One region of the Aeromonas sp. R6-2 genome, then DNA from elsewhere that is predicted to be linked to it. Evidence: predicted binding sites of a transcription regulator. Region 1 holds the regulator's gene; each other region holds the start of a gene.

What was found. Region 1 encodes LexA, which represses DNA repair genes until DNA is damaged. Its sites were predicted from a motif close to ANCTGTNTNNNNANACAGNT; they were not measured.
Region 2: the regulator LexA is predicted to act here: its motif matches at 2,151-2,170, upstream of AB5Y48_RS01455 (DUF4250 domain-containing protein).
Region 3: the regulator LexA is predicted to act here: its motif matches at 2,018-2,037, upstream of dinB (DNA polymerase IV).
Region 4: the regulator LexA is predicted to act here: its motif matches at 2,298-2,317, upstream of recN (DNA repair protein RecN).

What each region holds. Positions count from the first base shown of each region.
Region 1 is NZ_JBFODE010000036.1:11,503-15,696, reverse strand. It holds gene plsB (glycerol-3-phosphate 1-O-acyltransferase PlsB) at 1-1,429, opposite strand, end outside; gene lexA (transcriptional repressor LexA) at 1,613-2,236, shown strand; gene AB5Y48_RS08705 (hypothetical protein) at 2,507-2,776, shown strand; gene AB5Y48_RS08700 (SCO family protein) at 2,856-3,497, shown strand; gene AB5Y48_RS08695 (MATE family efflux transporter) at 3,554-4,194, shown strand, end outside.
Region 2 is NZ_JBFODE010000006.1:242,782-246,975, forward strand. It holds gene AB5Y48_RS01450 (glycogen/starch/alpha-glucan phosphorylase) at 1-1,470, opposite strand, end outside; gene AB5Y48_RS01455 (DUF4250 domain-containing protein) at 1,815-2,009, opposite strand; gene AB5Y48_RS01460 (cell division inhibitor) at 2,176-2,610, shown strand; gene AB5Y48_RS01465 (outer membrane protein transport protein) at 3,115-4,194, shown strand, end outside.
Region 3 is NZ_JBFODE010000037.1:125,305-129,498, forward strand. It holds gene nqrF (NADH:ubiquinone reductase (Na(+)-transporting) subunit F) at 1-410, shown strand, start outside; gene AB5Y48_RS09345 (FAD:protein FMN transferase) at 414-1,460, shown strand; gene nqrM ((Na+)-NQR maturation NqrM) at 1,462-1,686, shown strand; gene AB5Y48_RS09355 (hypothetical protein) at 1,724-1,933, opposite strand; gene dinB (DNA polymerase IV) at 2,071-3,123, shown strand; gene AB5Y48_RS09365 (methyl-accepting chemotaxis protein) at 3,192-4,194, shown strand, end outside.
Region 4 is NZ_JBFODE010000047.1:24,563-28,756, forward strand. It holds gene dnaK (molecular chaperone DnaK) at 1-360, opposite strand, end outside; gene grpE (nucleotide exchange factor GrpE) at 608-1,180, opposite strand; gene nadK (NAD(+) kinase) at 1,339-2,226, shown strand; gene recN (DNA repair protein RecN) at 2,367-4,037, shown strand.

The DNA of each region.
Region 1 (4,194 bases):
GCGGCTCTCCGAAGTTGACGAAGCCCCGGCCGTAATTGCGCAGCTTCTTCAGGATGCCGAGCACCTGCAGGAAGCTCTCTTTTTCCTTGCGACTGCCTTGCAGCTCTTTGTGATAGGTGTTGACCTCCATCACGTGCTCGTAACCCAGATAGACGGGGACGAAGGTGAGGGGACGGTCGAGACCGCGCATCATGGCTTGCAGGGTCATCGCCAGCATGCCGGTCTTGGGCGGCAGCAGACGACCGGTACGTGAGCGTCCTCCTTCCGTAAAGAACTCGACCGAATAGCCCTTGGTGAAGAGCAGATTCAGGTATTCACGGAAAACGGTGCTGTAGAGGGGATTCCCCTTGAAGGTGCGCCGGATAAAGAAGGCGCCGCCGCGTCGGAACAGGGGGCCGGCCGGCCAGAAGTTGAGGTTGATCCCTGCCGCAATGTGCGGCGGTACCATGCCCTGGTGATAGATGACGTAGGAGAGCAGCAGGTAATCCATGTGGCTACGGTGACAGGGCACATAGACGATCTCGTGCCCCTCCTGGGCCAACTGTCTCACCCGCTCGGCACCATGCACCGACAGGCCGCGATAGAGTTTGTTCCAGAGCCAGCCGAGGAGACTTTCGCCGATACGGATGAGGCGATAGGAGAAATCGGAGGCGATCTCATCCATGTAACCGAGGGCTCGCTTGCGAGCCTTCTCCTCGCTGAGGTTATCGCGGCTGGCCTCTTCCCGAATGGCGTTCTGGATAGTGGCCGAGTCGAGCAACTGCTGAAACAGCAGGTGGCGATTGGGGAGCTTGGGACCGGTGGCGGCCAGCTGTTGCCGGCCAAAGTGGACCCGTGCAACCCGGGCCAGCTTGTGGGCGATAGCCTGGTCAGTCCCGTGCTTGTCGGCCATATAGCGCAACGAAACGGGAGGGGAGAAGCGCACCAGATTCTCGCGTCCCTTCAGGGCCACGATCAGCGCCTTCTTCAGCATGTTGGGCGCCAGCGCACTGATGATATTGAGGCTCGACACCTCCTCTTCTTCACGTCCCGGGGCACGCCCCCAGAACAGGGTCACCGGCACTAGCTGGATGTCGAGCTCGGGATCCTGCTTGTGCAGGTCCAGCAGTTGCTGAAACTCCTGGAGGAAGGGCAGGGGTTTGGTTCGCGAGCCAAACAGGGGAGGGGGGCGATCCAGGCAGACGTAACGGGGCAGGGGGCGTCCCGCCAGCTCGAGAGGCGTGAAGGGGCCGGGCAGGCCCAGATCCGCACAGCACTGCTGAAGGGTCAGCAGATCCGTGATGGAGCTGGTCTTGAGGGCGAACACTATGGGGCGAGCCGGATCCAGCTTGAGCTCAGCGATGGGGTTTTCCGGCAGGCTCTTGTGGTTAACCAGCCAATTGATCGGCCACTGAAGTGCGGCGCGGGAAATTCTCTGCCCAAGGGACATCTGCGTTACTTCTCCTCTGAAAAGGCGGCAGGAGAATAGCAAATCACCGGCCGTTTGTCGCCGAGAGGTACGATGAGTTGCGACAAGGGGAGCAATGGCATGAGTATCACCCCCGGTTTGTCTTGCCTTGGCATGCATACTGTATATACTGCCAGTGTGCTGTATAAAAAGACAGGTGCGATCATGAAACCCCTTACCCCCAGGCAATCCCAGGTGCTGGAGCTCATCAAGAGCAACATGAGTGAGACCGGCATGCCGCCGACCCGGGCGGAAATTGCCCAGAAACTCGGCTTCAAGTCGGCCAATGCGGCCGAGGAGCATCTCAAGGCCCTGGCCAAGAAGGGGGTGATCGAGATCATGCCGGGCACTTCTCGTGGCATCCGGCTCCTGCTCGAAGAGGACGCCGCCAACGAGGAGGAGGGGCTGCCTTTGATCGGCAAGGTTGCCGCAGGTGAACCCATCCTGGCACAGGAGCATATCGAGAGCCGTTATCAGGTCGATCCCACCCTGTTTCATCCACGGGCCGATTTCCTGTTGCGGGTGCAGGGCATGAGCATGAAAAACATCGGCATCATGGATGGTGACTTGCTGGCCGTGCACAAGACCCAGGATGTGCGCAACGGTCAGGTGGTGGTGGCGCGTCTGGATGATGATGTCACGGTCAAGCGTTTCCAGCGCAAGGGGAGTCAGGTCTGGCTGCTGCCGGAGAATGAGGAGCTCGCACCGATCGAGGTGGATCTCTCCTCCCAGCACCTTTCCATCGAAGGGCTGGCGGTTGGCGTGATTCGAAACGCTGACTGGATGTGATGAGACGGGGCCATGAGCCCCGTTTTCTTTTTCCATGCCAGCCAATGCCTTCTTCTTTTATCGCGTTTCTTCATGGGGTTATCGTTAGAGGAACCCATGACCCCTCCCGGTTGACGGGTTTTCGTCTATATCCTTATCAAGAGGTCGAGCAAGACCCGGCGTCGTCGTAAACGCATTTACACCACCCTTTTTACGGGAGCAGGGGAGAGTGGCCCGAGGAGCCGGGCCTTGATGTCAGCCGCACCTGTGGGGTCGGCAAGGAGGACAGGTATGTCTCGCACTCATGCCCGGATAGGCTCGTTGACTCATATTACCCGTTTCATCGAGGGTAACTGGCTGACCCGGTTTTACGCTCTCTGGATTTTGCGCCGGGCTTCCGGCTGGTCGCTCTGGCTGGGTTGCCCTCGCAGCAACGTGGTGCGGCTAACCCCCTTATGGCAGCGTCGCCCTTCGGCGCAGGATGAGCGGGCTATCGTGATTCCCATGGAGGACTGGGTTGCCCGGCATCCGGACGCCGCTCGTAGAGGGTCCGGTCGTTAAGGAATGCGTCCTTTCGTGTTTCCACTCCTCTGCTGGGTTACAATGGCGCACCTCTTCTCATGCATGGTGCGCATTCCCTATGACCAAATGGCGCTCTACCCTGGTGATTGTCGCCCTTAGCCTGGTATTGGCAGGAGCCTTGCTCTACCCCACCCTGCGTCAGCCCAGCATGCCGGAGAGTGCGACCTATTTCACACCCGCACGCATGGTCAACGGTTTTACGCTCCAGCGCTCGGATGGCACCCCGTTTACTCGGGAGGCGTTGCTGGGGCACTGGAGCTTCGTCTTTATTGGCTATACCTTCTGCCCCGATATCTGTCCGACCACCCTCTCCGACCTGCGTGGCATTTACCCCGAGCTAAAACGGGTGGATGAACGTAGCCAGGTGATCTTCGTTTCGGTGGATCCCCAGCGTGATGATATGGCCCGGCTGACTACCTATACCCAGTTCTTCAACCCCGAGTTTGTGGCCGTGAGTGGCAGCCAGAGCAATCTCTTCCCCTTCGTCCGTAATCTGGGGCTGGTCTACTCCATCGTCGATGAGCACGATGCCAAGAACTATCTGGTCGATCACTCCGCCTCTATCGTCCTCATCAATCCCAAGGGGGAGATCCAGGCCGTGTTCAGGCCCGATATGGCTCCCGGGCAGCCCCCTCGCGTCTCCATGGCCAAGATGGCCAGTGATTTTGCGAAGATCCGCACTCTCGCTCTCGCCTCTTGAGCACGCTTCAACGCCTGTGGGGTGAGCAGCGCCAGGTCCTGGCGCTGGCGCTCCCCATGTTGCTCTCCAACCTGACGGTCCCCTTGCTGGGGTTGGTCGACACCTGGGTGATTGGCCATCTGGACAGCCCCTCCCTGCTTGGAGGGGTCGCCATCGGGGCAACCCTTATCAACCTCACCTGGTGGGTCCTCGGCTTTTTGCGTATGTCGACCACGGGCCTGACCGCCCAGGCGTTGGGTGCGGGAGACGAGCACGAGATGCGGCTGTTGTTGGGCAGGGGATTGTTACTGGCCTGTCTGTTGGCGGTCTTGTTGTTGATTGGCAAGACCCCGCTGGTTGCGGTGGCGCTGGGACTGAGCGGGGCCTCGGCCGAGGTTCAACACTATGCGGCCGAGTATCTCACTATCCGTCTCTGGGGAGCGCCCGCCGCCCTCTGTAATCTGGTGGTGCTGGGGTGGCTGCTGGGGCGGCACTATGCCAGGGGGCCTATGTGGCTGCTGATTGCCGGCAATGTATTCAACATCGTGCTCGACCTGCTACTGGTGCAGGGATTGGGTTGGCAAGTGAAAGGTGTCGCTATCGCCTCGCTGTTGGCAGACTACGCGACCCTGTCGCTGGGCATCTGGTTGGTGCACAGGCTGGTGCCGTTATCTGTGCTTTGGCGCTGTTGGCGGAGCGGGCTGATGGTATTGGCCCC
Region 2 (4,194 bases), on a different contig from region 1:
GAGGGCTGCCAGCTCGGGGTTACAGGCCAGTAACCAGCGACGAGGGGTGACCCCGTTGGTCACGTTGCAGAGCTTGTCCGGCCAGATCTGGTCGAATTCGGGGAAGAGATCTTCTTTGACCAGACGGGAGTGCACTTCGGCCACACCGTTGACCTTGTTGGAGCCGATGACGCACAGGTTACCCATGCGTACCTTGCGGACATCCCCCTCCTCGATGATGGAGAGCTTGGCCTTGATGGCATCGTTACCCGGCCACATGGGCTCAACCTTCTCGGTAAGGAAGCGGCTGTTGATCTCGTAGATGATCTCGAGGTGACGGGGCAGTACCCGCTCGAAAAGGTAGACGGCCCACTTCTCCAGTGCCTCGGGCAGCAGGGTGTGGTTGGTATAGGCAAAGACCCGGTAGCAGATATCCCACGCCTTCTCCCACTGCAGATCCTCTTCATCCACCAGTACCCGCATCAACTCGGGAATGGCGATGGTCGGGTGAGTGTCGTTGAGCTGGATGGCGATCTGGTCGGCAAAGTGGCTGAAGTCATCACCGTGGGCACGCTTGTAGCGACGCATGATGTCTTTGATCGAGCAGGCGCAGAAGAAGTACTGCTGGATGAGACGCAGCTCCTTGCCGGCTTCTGTTTCGTCGTTGGGATAGAGCACCTTGGAGATGGTCTCGGCCTGGGCCTTCTCAGCCTGGGAGTCGAGGTAACCACCGGCGTTAAACACATCCCAATCGAAGAACTCGGAGGCGCGAGACTCCCACAGGCGCAGTATGTTGACAGTGTGACCGCCAAACCCGACCACGGGGATATCCCAAGGCACCCCTTTGATCTTGCGACCGGCGTGCCACACCTTCTTCATGCGGCCATCGTCCCCAAACACGGTTTCGACATAGCCGTAGAGCGGGATCTCCTGCACCGACTCGGGACGGCAGATCTCCCAGGGGTTGCCGTACTCACGCCAGGAGTCCGGACGCTCGATCTGGCGGCCATCCTGGATCTCCTGACGGAACAGGCCGTGCTCATAGTGGATACCGTAGCCGATGGCCGGGTAACTCAGGGTCGCCAGGGAGTCGATGAAACAGGCGGCCAGGCGGCCCAGGCCACCGTTGCCGAGGGCCATGTCTGGCTCGCATTCGCACAGGTCGCTGAGATTCAGTCCGAGATCGGCCAACGCCTCATCACAGACTTTATAAAGAGAGAGGTTGTGGAGGTTGTTCGAGGTCAACCGCCCCATCAGGAATTCGGCCGACAGATAGTGGATGGCGCGGGTGTCTTGCTTGAGGTGGGTCTGCTGGGTGCGAGTCAGACGCTCGTACACCTGCTCGTTGACTGCGGCTGCGGTTGCCTTCCACCAGGACTCTTGAGAAGCCTTCTCTTCACTGGTGCCGAGCGTGGAGCGCAGGTGACGGACGATGCTCGCCTTGAGCTGCTCCTTATCCAGGAGAATGTCGGTCTTCTTCTTGGTTGCCATAAGCTTTTCCCTTCGTTACTGAAATGCGGGGCCAATTTCCCGGCTCATAGAGTGAGTCAATTATTATGTTCATCATGAAAACTGGCTGGAGGCATACTAGCGAAACCAGTTCGATGAAAAGTGAATCCAAGTCACACTTTAAACGCCAGAAATGACAGGAAAATGATGAAAACCCTTTCTTTTCACCTTGTTCAAGGATTCTTTTTAATCCCTTCCAATTCAATTAGATATGAAAGCATTTTCGAGACAAATGGCTGAATAGGTTTTCATAAAAACGGCCCTCCAGCACATAAAGAAAACAGACAGCACCAATGCCAGAAAAGGTACTGTCTGTCCAACCTGTGCTACCACCCTTTGAACTGGTTGCTGGCAGGGTCGTAGCGGTAACCAATCTCCCGCAGACGGCGGCTCAACACCTCTTCATTCATGTCGTAATAGGAGAGCAACTCTTCCAGTGAGCCGCACTCCAAACGCAGCTTCTCATTGACGATCCCAAGCAGAATATTGGCATCCAGCAGCCTGAGCTGACTCGCATCCATGATGGCCCCTCCTTACATTGCCTGCATCTATAACCATGGACACTGGCGGCGACCGCGGCAAGCCACACCCCCTGCAGTGCTCACATTTTTAGCAACAGAGGTTGATCCGAAGGCACGAACAAACTACTGTATACCCATACAGCTTGTTTTTATGTACAGGTGAGATATGACCCAGTTAGCCGCAATCCACTCCCACTCCAGCGCTTTCACGAGTTGGCCACGCCACAGACCTTGCCTGCGCCCTGATCCGGCGGCTCAGGACACTATCCTCGACCTGCTTAAACGCACCCGGTTGCACACGGGCTGGATCCTGTTACTCGCCCCACCGGGCGCTCCCAGCGCCGCCGATCTGCAATCCAAGGGGATCGATCCCACCCGAGTATTGCTGCTCCCCCGAAACCGCATCAAGAACTGGCAAGGGGTCCTGGAGAAGAGCCTGGGAAACGGCTGTTTCAGCGCTGTGCTCGGCTGGCTGCCCGAAGACATCGATCTGGACTTTCAGCGTCTGGATCGCTCCCGCCAGGCAACAGGCACACTGATGCAGATCTTTGTCCCGCCCTTGTGCCACCCCTTTGGCCAGAATCTGTTTCATAACCATTGAAAATATGGGGCGGCCTCTGCCGCCCCTTTGCCCGATGTCATCACCGCCGATGATTAAGGCAGAAATCAGCGGTACCTGGGTCAGTCTCCATTTCACCATGACTGATGATAAGAAAGGCTCTCTGCCATCCTTTGGGCCTTTATCAGTCGCAGCACCCTGAATGGTCGGCCACTGCGTGGCCCTGTCGTCAGGCCCTATAACCGCAGATGCACAGTAACCGGCATTGAGGCTTTTTATCGCCCCCCTCTTCGAGTGCCACTCACCCAATTTGTGCAGCAGATCGACAATCTGCTCAGGCAATGCGCATTACAAGAACAAACTGTTAACAGTTCGTTATCTATTGTGTATTCTCCCACTACTGGTCTGATTTCTTACCTCCTACCAGATCATTAGAATCACGCCGGTATTCAATGGGATATGAAGCTAAAAAACAAAGATCTTGTCGCCATCCGAGCGGCACGGGTCAGGATTGACCCGAAAAGATCAACACCAAGAGAGACGATCATGACTACTGCTTCCTTCAAGAAGAGCCTGCTGGCTGCCGCCGTGGCCCTCGCCAGCACCCAGGCTTATTCCGCCGCCTTCCAGCTCAACGAACACTCTGCCTCTGGCCTTGGCCGTGCCTATGCCGGTGAAGCCGCGGTCGCCGATAACGCCTCCGTGCTGGCTCGCAACCCGGCCGCCATGACCATGTTCGACAAGATGGCGGTCTCGGTTTCCGGCACCTATATCCACCCGGATGTGGATGTAGACGGCAAGATCAACGGTGTGATCCCCGCCAGTGAGAAAGGTATTGCCCCCGATGCCTTCGTACCGGCCGCCTACTTTATCCAGCCCCTGAAAGAGGATCTGGCCTGGGGTATCGCCATGTTCTCCAACTACGGCCTCTCCACCGAATATCCGGAGGCCTATCGCGCCGGCTCTGCTGCGGGTAATACCGAGCTGCTGACCTTCAATATCAACCCCAACCTGGCCTATCGCGTCGCTCCGGGCTTTAGCCTCGGCGCCGGTATTAACTTTGTCTACGCCGAAGCCGAGCTCAACCGTTTCGCCGGTGTACTCGCTCCCGCAATTTCCGCACAAACCAAATCAAAAGTATCTGCCGACACCAATATCAGCCATATGAAGGGCGATGACTGGGGCTTTGGCTGGAACGTGGGCGCTCTCTACGAGTTCAATCAGGACAACCGCCTGGCCCTGACCTACCGCTCTCAGGTCAATATCAAGTTTAAGGGTGACTACAAGGGGCTCTCCACCATCGGTGCGGGCAAACCTGGCCAAACCGTGGATGGCGAGCTGAATATGGAGCTGCCGGCTCAGGCCGAGCTGGCTGGCTATCATCGCCTCAACCCCCAGTTTGCGGTGCACTACTCCGTCAACTGGACCGACTGGAGCGCCTTCCAGGAGCTCAAGGCCACCAGCGACAGTTGTGTCAGTGCCGATGGTGCCGGCGTCTGTCTCTACAAGCCGGAGAAGTTTAAAGACTCCATGCGCTACGCCATCGGCGGCACCTGGTACATCAACCCGAGCTGGGAGGCCCGCATCGGCTTTGCCTATGACAACAGCCCGATCGAGCCTGAGTAT
Region 3 (4,194 bases), on a different contig from region 1:
ACAACGAGATGGTGTTCATCGGGGGTGGTGCGGGTATGGCACCGATGCGCTCCCATATCTTCGACCAGCTGCGTCGCCTGAAGTCCAAGCGCAAGATGAGCTTCTGGTACGGTGCCCGCTCCAAGCGCGAAATGTTCTATGTGGAAGATTTCGACATGCTGCAGGCGGAAAACGACAACTTCCAGTGGCATGTGGCGCTCTCGGATCCGCAGCCGGAAGACAACTGGACCGGCTACACCGGCTTCATCCACAACGTGCTCTATGAGAACTACCTCAAGAACCACGAGGCCCCGGAAGACTGCGAGTTCTACATGTGTGGTCCTCCCGTGATGAACGCCGCCGTCATCAACATGCTCAAGAGCCTGGGCGTGGAAGACGAAAATATCCTGCTCGACGACTTCGGTGGCTAATCGATGCGTTCTGCGGTAAAGACATGGCTGGCCCTTATCGGGCTGGCCTTTTTCTTGACAGGGTGCGGTCAGGAGAAGGTCAACACAGGGCCGGAGATCCACATCACCGGCAGCACCATGGGAACCTATTACTCCATCAAGGTCGCCGACAAGATAGCCAAGACCCCCGAGGCCTTTCAGGCCGAGGTGGATGCGCTGCTCGAGCGGGTCAACGACCAGATGTCCACTTATCGTCCCGACTCCGAGCTTTCCCGTTTCAACCAGACCCGCGACAGCAAGCCTGTGGTCGTCTCTCGTGACACTGCCCGGGTGGTGACCGAGTCGCTGCATCTGGGCCGTGAGACCCGGGGGGCGCTGGATGTGACGGTTGGCCCTCTGGTTAACCTGTGGGGCTTTGGCCCTGACAAACGGCCTACCAAGGTGCCGAGTGATGAGCTGATTGCCCAGACCCGTCAGAAGACAGGCCTGGGTAATCTTCATGTGACCACCTCGGTCGATGCGGATACCCTGCAAAAGGACATACCGGATCTCTATGTGGATCTCTCCTCCATCGCCAAGGGATTCGGTGTGGACAAGGTAGCCGAATACATAGAAGCGCTCGGCTCGCGCAACTACCTGGTCGAGATTGGCGGTGAGCTGCGTATCAAGGGGCTCAACGGCAAGGGACACCCCTGGCGGGTGGCCATCGAGAAACCGGTAGCCGGTAGTGCGGAAGGCTCGGTGCAGGAGGTGATCGTGGTTGGTGACAACGGCGTCGCCACCTCGGGAGACTACCGCAACTACTACGAGATGGATGGCAAGCGCTTCTCCCACACCATAGATCCGGCGACCGGCAAGCCCATCACTCACCGCCTGGTATCAGTGACCGTGGTGCATCCCTCCTGCATGACTGCAGACGGGTTGGCTACCGCCCTGACGGTGATGGGACCGGAGAAGGGAATGGCCTATGCCAGGGAGAAGGGATTGGCTATCTTCATGGTTACCAAGACCGACGAAGGGTTCCGTGAGGAGTACTCGGATGCCTTCAAGCCCTATCTGGTGAGAAAGTGATATGCAAATCTTTCTGATAACCTTCGCCGTCTTCCTGTTATTTGTCGCGGCCATGGCCATCGGCTACATCATCAAGAAGAAGACCATCTCCGGCTCCTGCGGGGGGCTGGGTGCCATCGGCATCGAGAAGGAGTGCGACTGTCCCGAACCCTGTGACAATCGCAAGAAGAAGATGGCCGCCGAAGAGGCGCGCCGCAAGATGCTCGAAGAAAATCGCATCATCTAGTAATCACAGCGCGGGGCCATCGGCCCCGCGCTGTTTTTCAGTAGTCATACTGGTGACACTCCTTCTTCCTGAACTCACCCCGCCAGCGAGTCAGCTCTTCCCGGGTGCCGAGGGTATCTCCCTTCTTGATCGCAATTTCCAGCGTCTCGATACGATCGTGGAGCCATTGGCACTCGGCCGTGGGGTTATTTTTGGCGGCCAGTGGCATGGCCAGTATTACCATCAGCCAGACGGCTTGTGCGTCCATTTGCTTCTCCTGGGGCCATTAGTCCCCTAGGGATAGCCCCTTTCTCTCGGGAGCGGACTGTCAAAATGCACAGGTCAACCTGTATACTGTTTTTTTATCCAGCTTTTGGCATGTCACCGGTCGGTTTGGAGGGCACAATGGGACGTAAAATCATCCATATCGACATGGACTGCTTCTATGCCGCCGTGGAGATGCGTGACGATCCGGCCCTGCGTGAGGTGCCTATGGCCATAGGTGGCAGCGTCGAGCACCGTGGCGTCATCTCGACCTGTAACTATGTGGCGCGTCGCTTCGGGGTCCGTTCAGCCATGCCGACGGCGGTGGCTCGCCGTCTCTGCCCACCCCTGGTATTGCTGCCCGGGAGGCTTGCCTATTACAAGGAGGTCTCCGGTCAGCTGCATGATATCTTCCGCCGTTATACCTCTCTCATCGAGCCCCTCTCTTTGGATGAGGCCTATCTGGATGTGACCGAATGTCCCCTGCTGGGAGGCTCGGCGACCCGGATCGCCGCCGAAATCCGAGAGCGGATCAGGGAGGAGTTGGCCCTGACCGCCTCTGCCGGTGTTGCCCCCAACAAGTTTCTGGCGAAGATCGGCTCCGAGCGCAACAAGCCCGATGGCCAGTTTGTTATCGCCCCCCATCAGGTCGATGAGTTTGTGTGCCAGTTGCCGCTCTCCCAGATCCCCGGCGTGGGACGCAAGAGTGCCGAGCGGATGGCGGCGCTGGGCTTTATTACCTGCGAAGATCTCAGAGCCCTCGACCTCGAGCGGGCTCGCCGTCTCTGGGGGAAACCGGGAGAGGCACTGCTCGAGCGAGCCTGGGGGAGAGATGAGCGACCGGTGGCAGTGAGCCGGGAGCGCAAGAGCGTGGGAGTGGAGACCACCCTGGATGAGGATCTGCCCCCTCATGCGCCCTTGGTTCTCACCTGTCTCGAGGCGCTCTGGCCCGAGTTGCTGCGTCGTCTCGAGCGCCATCAGGGGCGTCGACCGGTACGGGGAGTGGGGATCAAGCTCAAGTTTGCCGATTTTCAGCAGACGACCGTCTATCGTAGTTGTGAAAGGCCCGATGCCGCATTGCTTCCGACGCTGCTGCGCGAGGGGCTGCTTCGGGCTCGCGGCCGGGGCATTCGCCTGGTGGGCGTGGTGGTTGGAGTAGGGGACTCGTCTGAACAGTTAGCTCTTGATTTATAAATATATTATTAAGTTATGAAGCATGGCCGCCGATATAATTCGGTATCGAATACAACAAGGATGTTTCCATGAAATCTCTCTCGGTCCAGTGGCGCATCACCCTCTCTGCCGGTCTCTGCCTGTTGCTGCTCTCGGTTTCACTCATCAGCTTCTCCCTCTATCAAGGGCGTGAAGTGCAGTCTCGCATCGAGATGCGCACCGCCGAGAGTGCGCGTGGTGCCGCCCAGCAAGTGATGCAGGCTCAGGGATTGGCCCAGTCCGCCAGGGTGACGGCCTATCTGGATGAGTCTTTCTATCGGGCCTCCCTGCTGGCTCAGGGGATCCTCTTCCAGCGCAAGAATGCCCAAGACAATTTCATGCACTCCGAGGCCCTGCGCGGTGCCCTCAACCAGATGTTGCACGAGTCGTTGCTGGCGGCTCCCAACTTGCTCGGTGTCTACGGGGTATTCGAGCCCGATGCCCTCGATGGTGAGGATGCCAACTATGTTGATTCGAGTGCCCTGGGCTCCAACGAGAAGGGGCGCTTCTCCGTCTACTGGGCGCGCGGCAAGGAGGGCATAGTCGCCGAGACCATGAGTGAGGAGGATCTGGCCGACAGCGCTCCCGATGAGAGTGGTACCCCTGCCAATTACTGGTATCGCTGTAGCCTGGAGAGTCGCAGCAGCTGCCTGCTCGAGCCCTATCTGGATGAGGTCGAGGGACAATCCCGTCTGATGACCTCGGTCACGGTTCCGCTCATGGAGGAGGGGAAGGTGATCGGTATCGTGGGTGTGGATCTGGCCCTGGACAGTCTGCAGCAGGTGGTGCAGGGCATGGATGAGGATCTTTACCGGGGCAGCGGCGATGTGATGCTGATAAGCCAGGGAGGGACTGTGGCCGCCCAGAGCGGTTTTAACACCCCGGTAGGCAAGCCGCTTGGCGGCGATCCCCTGGGGGGGCAGCTCAAGGGCTGGCTCAAGGAGGGAGCGCCACTCTCACGCTGGAGCGAGGATGGGGCCTGGCTACAGAGCTTCACGCCGATCCGGGTGGCGGGCCACAGCTGGGGGGTCTATATCCAGCTGCCCCGTGCCG
Region 4 (4,194 bases), on a different contig from region 1:
CAGCACCTCGGCAGAGATCTGCGGAGGGGCCATCTTCTTGCCCTTCACCTCAACCCAGGCGTCACCGTTGTCGGCCTTGGCGATGGCGTACGGCATGATCTCGAGGTCACGCTGCACTTCATCGTCTTCGAAACGACGACCGATCAGACGCTTGATGGCGAACAGGGTGTTCTTCGGGTTGGTGACGGCCTGACGCTTGGCAGGCTGACCAACCAGGATTTCGCCGTCATCGGCATAGGCAATGATGGACGGAGTAGTACGGTCACCCTCGGCGTTCTCGATCACGCGAGCGTGGTCGCCATCGAGGATGGCTACGCAAGAGTTGGTAGTACCCAGGTCAATACCGATGATTTTACCCATTTGACGAATCTCCAAATGCTTCAACTGATGTGGCAGGCAAACCTGCCTTTATGTCTCGTTAACGGCTAGATAGGGTCGCCCCCACTGGCTTTCAAGGGGTCGGCGATAAATTTCCCGACCGCCCCGGCCACTCCCGCCGCAGGCTTGAATCCTATATGGGGGTCAGGATCGACCCTTCAAGGGGTAGGCCTTAAAAAAAATCAACAAAAAGCCCGCCACGGGGCGGGCTCACTCCCGGCCGGACGACTCAGTCGACGGCCTTGGAGACCATCACCATGGCCGGACGAATGACGCGGCCGTTGAGCTCATAGCCCTTCTGCATCACGGCGATGACGGTGTTGGGGGCGACATCGGCGCTCGGCACCAGGCTCATGGCCTGATGGGCGTTGGGATCGAACGGCTGGTTGGTGGGATCCACCGCCACCAGACCAAATTTGGCCACGCCGTTTTGCATGGATTTGAGGGTCAGCTCAACCCCTTCCACCATCGGCTTGAGGGCCTCGTTCTCCTTGTCGGCCAGCTCGATGGCGCGCTCCAGGTTGTCCATGACGGGCAGCAGCTCAGCGGCAAACTTCTCGAGGGCGAACTTGTGCGCCTTCTCCACGTCCTGGGCGGCGCGGCGACGCAGGTTCTCCATCTCGGCGACGGCGCGAACCGCACGATCCCGCTCGTCGGCCGCGGCGGCAGTGGCAGCCTCGAGCTGGGCCTCCAGCTCGGCAATGCGTGCCTGCTCCGGGGTCAGTTCGCTGTCCACATCGGGCTGCTCGACGTGATCTTCCAGCCCTTCCACCTGTTCGACCTTCTGCTCTTCGTGGTTCATGACATCTCCAAATTACAGGTAACTTCTTTACGTGGGGCTATTATGGGGACGACGAACCGGCTTTCAAGAGGGCATGCGCCGGTTTGGCTATATAGCAGCAGAAAAGCGGGGCAAACGCGGTATACTCGCCCCATCACGGGCGACATACGACGCAAACCATGAATTCTCCGTTCAAGACCATAGGCCTCATCGGCAAACCCCATCACAACGGCGCCAATCAGACCCTCAAAGGACTGCACGACTACCTGACCCAACGCGGCTTCACCGTGCTGGTCGAGAGCCGGGTGGCACAGGCCCTCGGCGTCGCAGACAGTGAGTCCATCGTCGATCTGGTGCAGCTCGGGGAGCGCGCCGATCTCGCCATCGTGGTGGGCGGCGACGGCAACATGCTGGGGGCGGCGCGGGTCCTGTCGCGCTTCGACGTGGCGGTGATCGGCGTCAACCGGGGCAACCTCGGCTTTCTCACCGATCTCTCGCCGCAAGACTATCTGGTGCCCCTCGAGCAGGTGCTCTCGGGCCACTTCAAGAGCGAGCAACGCTTCTTGCTGGAGGCCTCCGTCTATCGCCACGGGGAGCGCAAGGCGAGCAACCTGGCCGTCAACGAGGCGGTGCTGCACCCGGGCAAGATCGCCCACATGATCGAGTTCGAGGTCTACATCGATGGCAGCTTCATGTACAGCCAGCGCTCGGACGGACTTATCGTGGCGACCCCGACCGGCTCCACCGCCTATTCCCTCTCCGCCGGCGGCGCCATCCTCACCCCCAAGCTCAGCGCCATCACGCTGGTGCCCATGTTCCCGCACACCCTGAGCAGCCGCCCCATAGTGCTGGACGCCGACTGCGAGGTGCGCCTGCTGGTCTCTCCCGACAACCAGGACGACGCCATGCAGGTGAGCTGCGACGGCCAGATCACCCTGGCGGTGCACCCGGGCGACGAGATCATCATCAAGAAGAGCCACCACCAGCTCAAGCTGGTGCATCCCCTCGATTACAGCTACTTCCACGTGTTGCGCAACAAGCTCGGCTGGGGCAGCAAGCTCTTCTAACCCTGCCCTTCTGGCCCCGTGTCATTCGGCCCTGCGCGGGCCGTTTTTCGAGATCCTCGGCCCGGCATCTTTACTGTATGTAAAACCAGTATATACTGGATACATAAACAGTAATGTATGGCCTCACAGGACGCGCGACCATGCTGGCACAGCTCACCATTACCAACTTCGCCATCGTCAAGTTCCTCGAGCTCGATCTCCAGTCGGGTATGACCTGTATCACGGGTGAAACCGGTGCGGGCAAATCCATTGCCATCGATGCCCTGGGCCTGTGTCTGGGCGAGCGGGCCGAGGCCAGCATGGTGCGCCCCGGTTGCGACAAGGCCGAGGTGAGCGCCCGTTTCCTGCTTGCCGGCAACCCCGCCGCCCGCGGCTGGCTCACCAGCAACGAGCTGGAAAGCGAAGAGAGAGAAGAGTGCATAGTGCGCCGGGTGGTCTCGGCCGAGGGACGCTCGCGCAGCTATATCAACGGCGTGCCCGTGCCCCTGGCCCAGCTAAAGAGCCTGGGCCAGCTGCTGGTGAACGTGCACGGTCAGCATGCTCACCAGCTGTTGCTGCGCCCCGACTATCAGCTTGCCCTGCTCGACGGTTACGCCGGTCATACCCTGCTCCTCGGTGAGGTGCGCGAGCACTACCAGCGCTGGCGCCAGCTGCAAAACGAGCTGGTCCGCCTCAAGGCCGAGCAGCAGCAGCGCGAGGCCCGTCGCCAGCTGCTCGAATATCAGGTGCAGGAACTCGACGAGTTTGCCCTGCAACCCGGCGAGTTCGAGGAAGTGGAAGAGGAGCACCAGCGCCTGGCCAACGGCACCGAGCTGATGCAAGAGTGCGGCAGCTGCATCGATCTGCTCTACGAGAACGACGACACCACCATCACCAGCCTGCTGCAGGTCGCCATCGACAAGACCGAAGGGCTGGTCGGCATGGATTCCCGCCTCACCCCAGTGCTCGAGATGCTCAATGAGGCGCTCATCCAGGTGCAAGAGAGCCATGGGGAGCTGCGCGGCTATCTGGACAATCTCGAACTCGATCCCCAGCGTTTCATCGAGCTCGAGAGCCGCCTGTCGCGGGCCATCTCGCTGGCCCGCAAGCACCACGTCAAACCGGCCGAGCTGGCCCTGCATCATCAGGGGCTGACCGAAGAGCTGACTCGCATCGGCTCCGACGAGGCGCGCCTCGAGGGGATGGAGGCCGAGCTCGCCGAGGCGCGCGAGGCCTTCCTCACCGCCGCCGAGGCGCTCAGCCAAAGCCGCCGCCGTCACGCCGAGGCGCTGGCCGGCCGGGTCAGCGAGAGCATGACCGAGCTGGCCATGCCCCAGGGCCAGTTTGCCATCGAGGTAGTTGCCGATCGGGGGCAGAGTCTCTCGCCCCTTGGCATCGACCGGGTCGAGTTTATGGTCACCACCAACCCGGGACAGCCGCTGCAACCCCTCGGCAAGGTTGCCTCGGGTGGTGAGCTGTCGCGCATCAGCCTGGCGCTGGTGGTGATCAGTGCTCGCCAGATGGCCACCCCCACCCTGATCTTCGACGAGGTGGACGTGGGGATAAGCGGCCCCACCGCCGCCGTGGTGGGGCGCCTGCTGCGCCAGCTCGGGGAATCGACCCAGGTGCTGGTCGTAACCCACCTACCCCAGGTGGCCGGCAACGGGCACCAGCACATGGTGGTGAGCAAGCACACCGACGGCCACACCACGGAAACCCGCATGCAGCCGCTGGCCCAGCGGGACCGACTCAACGAGCTGGCCCGTCTGCTCGGGGGGGATCACATCACCGACAACACCCTGGCCAACGCCCGCGAGCTGCTGGCAGGCTAAGCGCACACGAGGGCCATCGGGCCCTCTTCTCGCTTAAGGGAACACATCACCGACAACACCCTGGCCAACGCCCGCGAGCGACTGGCAGGCTAAGTGCACAAGAGGGCCATCGGGCCCTCTTCTCGGTGTGGGAGATAATCGGCGCTCCCTCACCGGC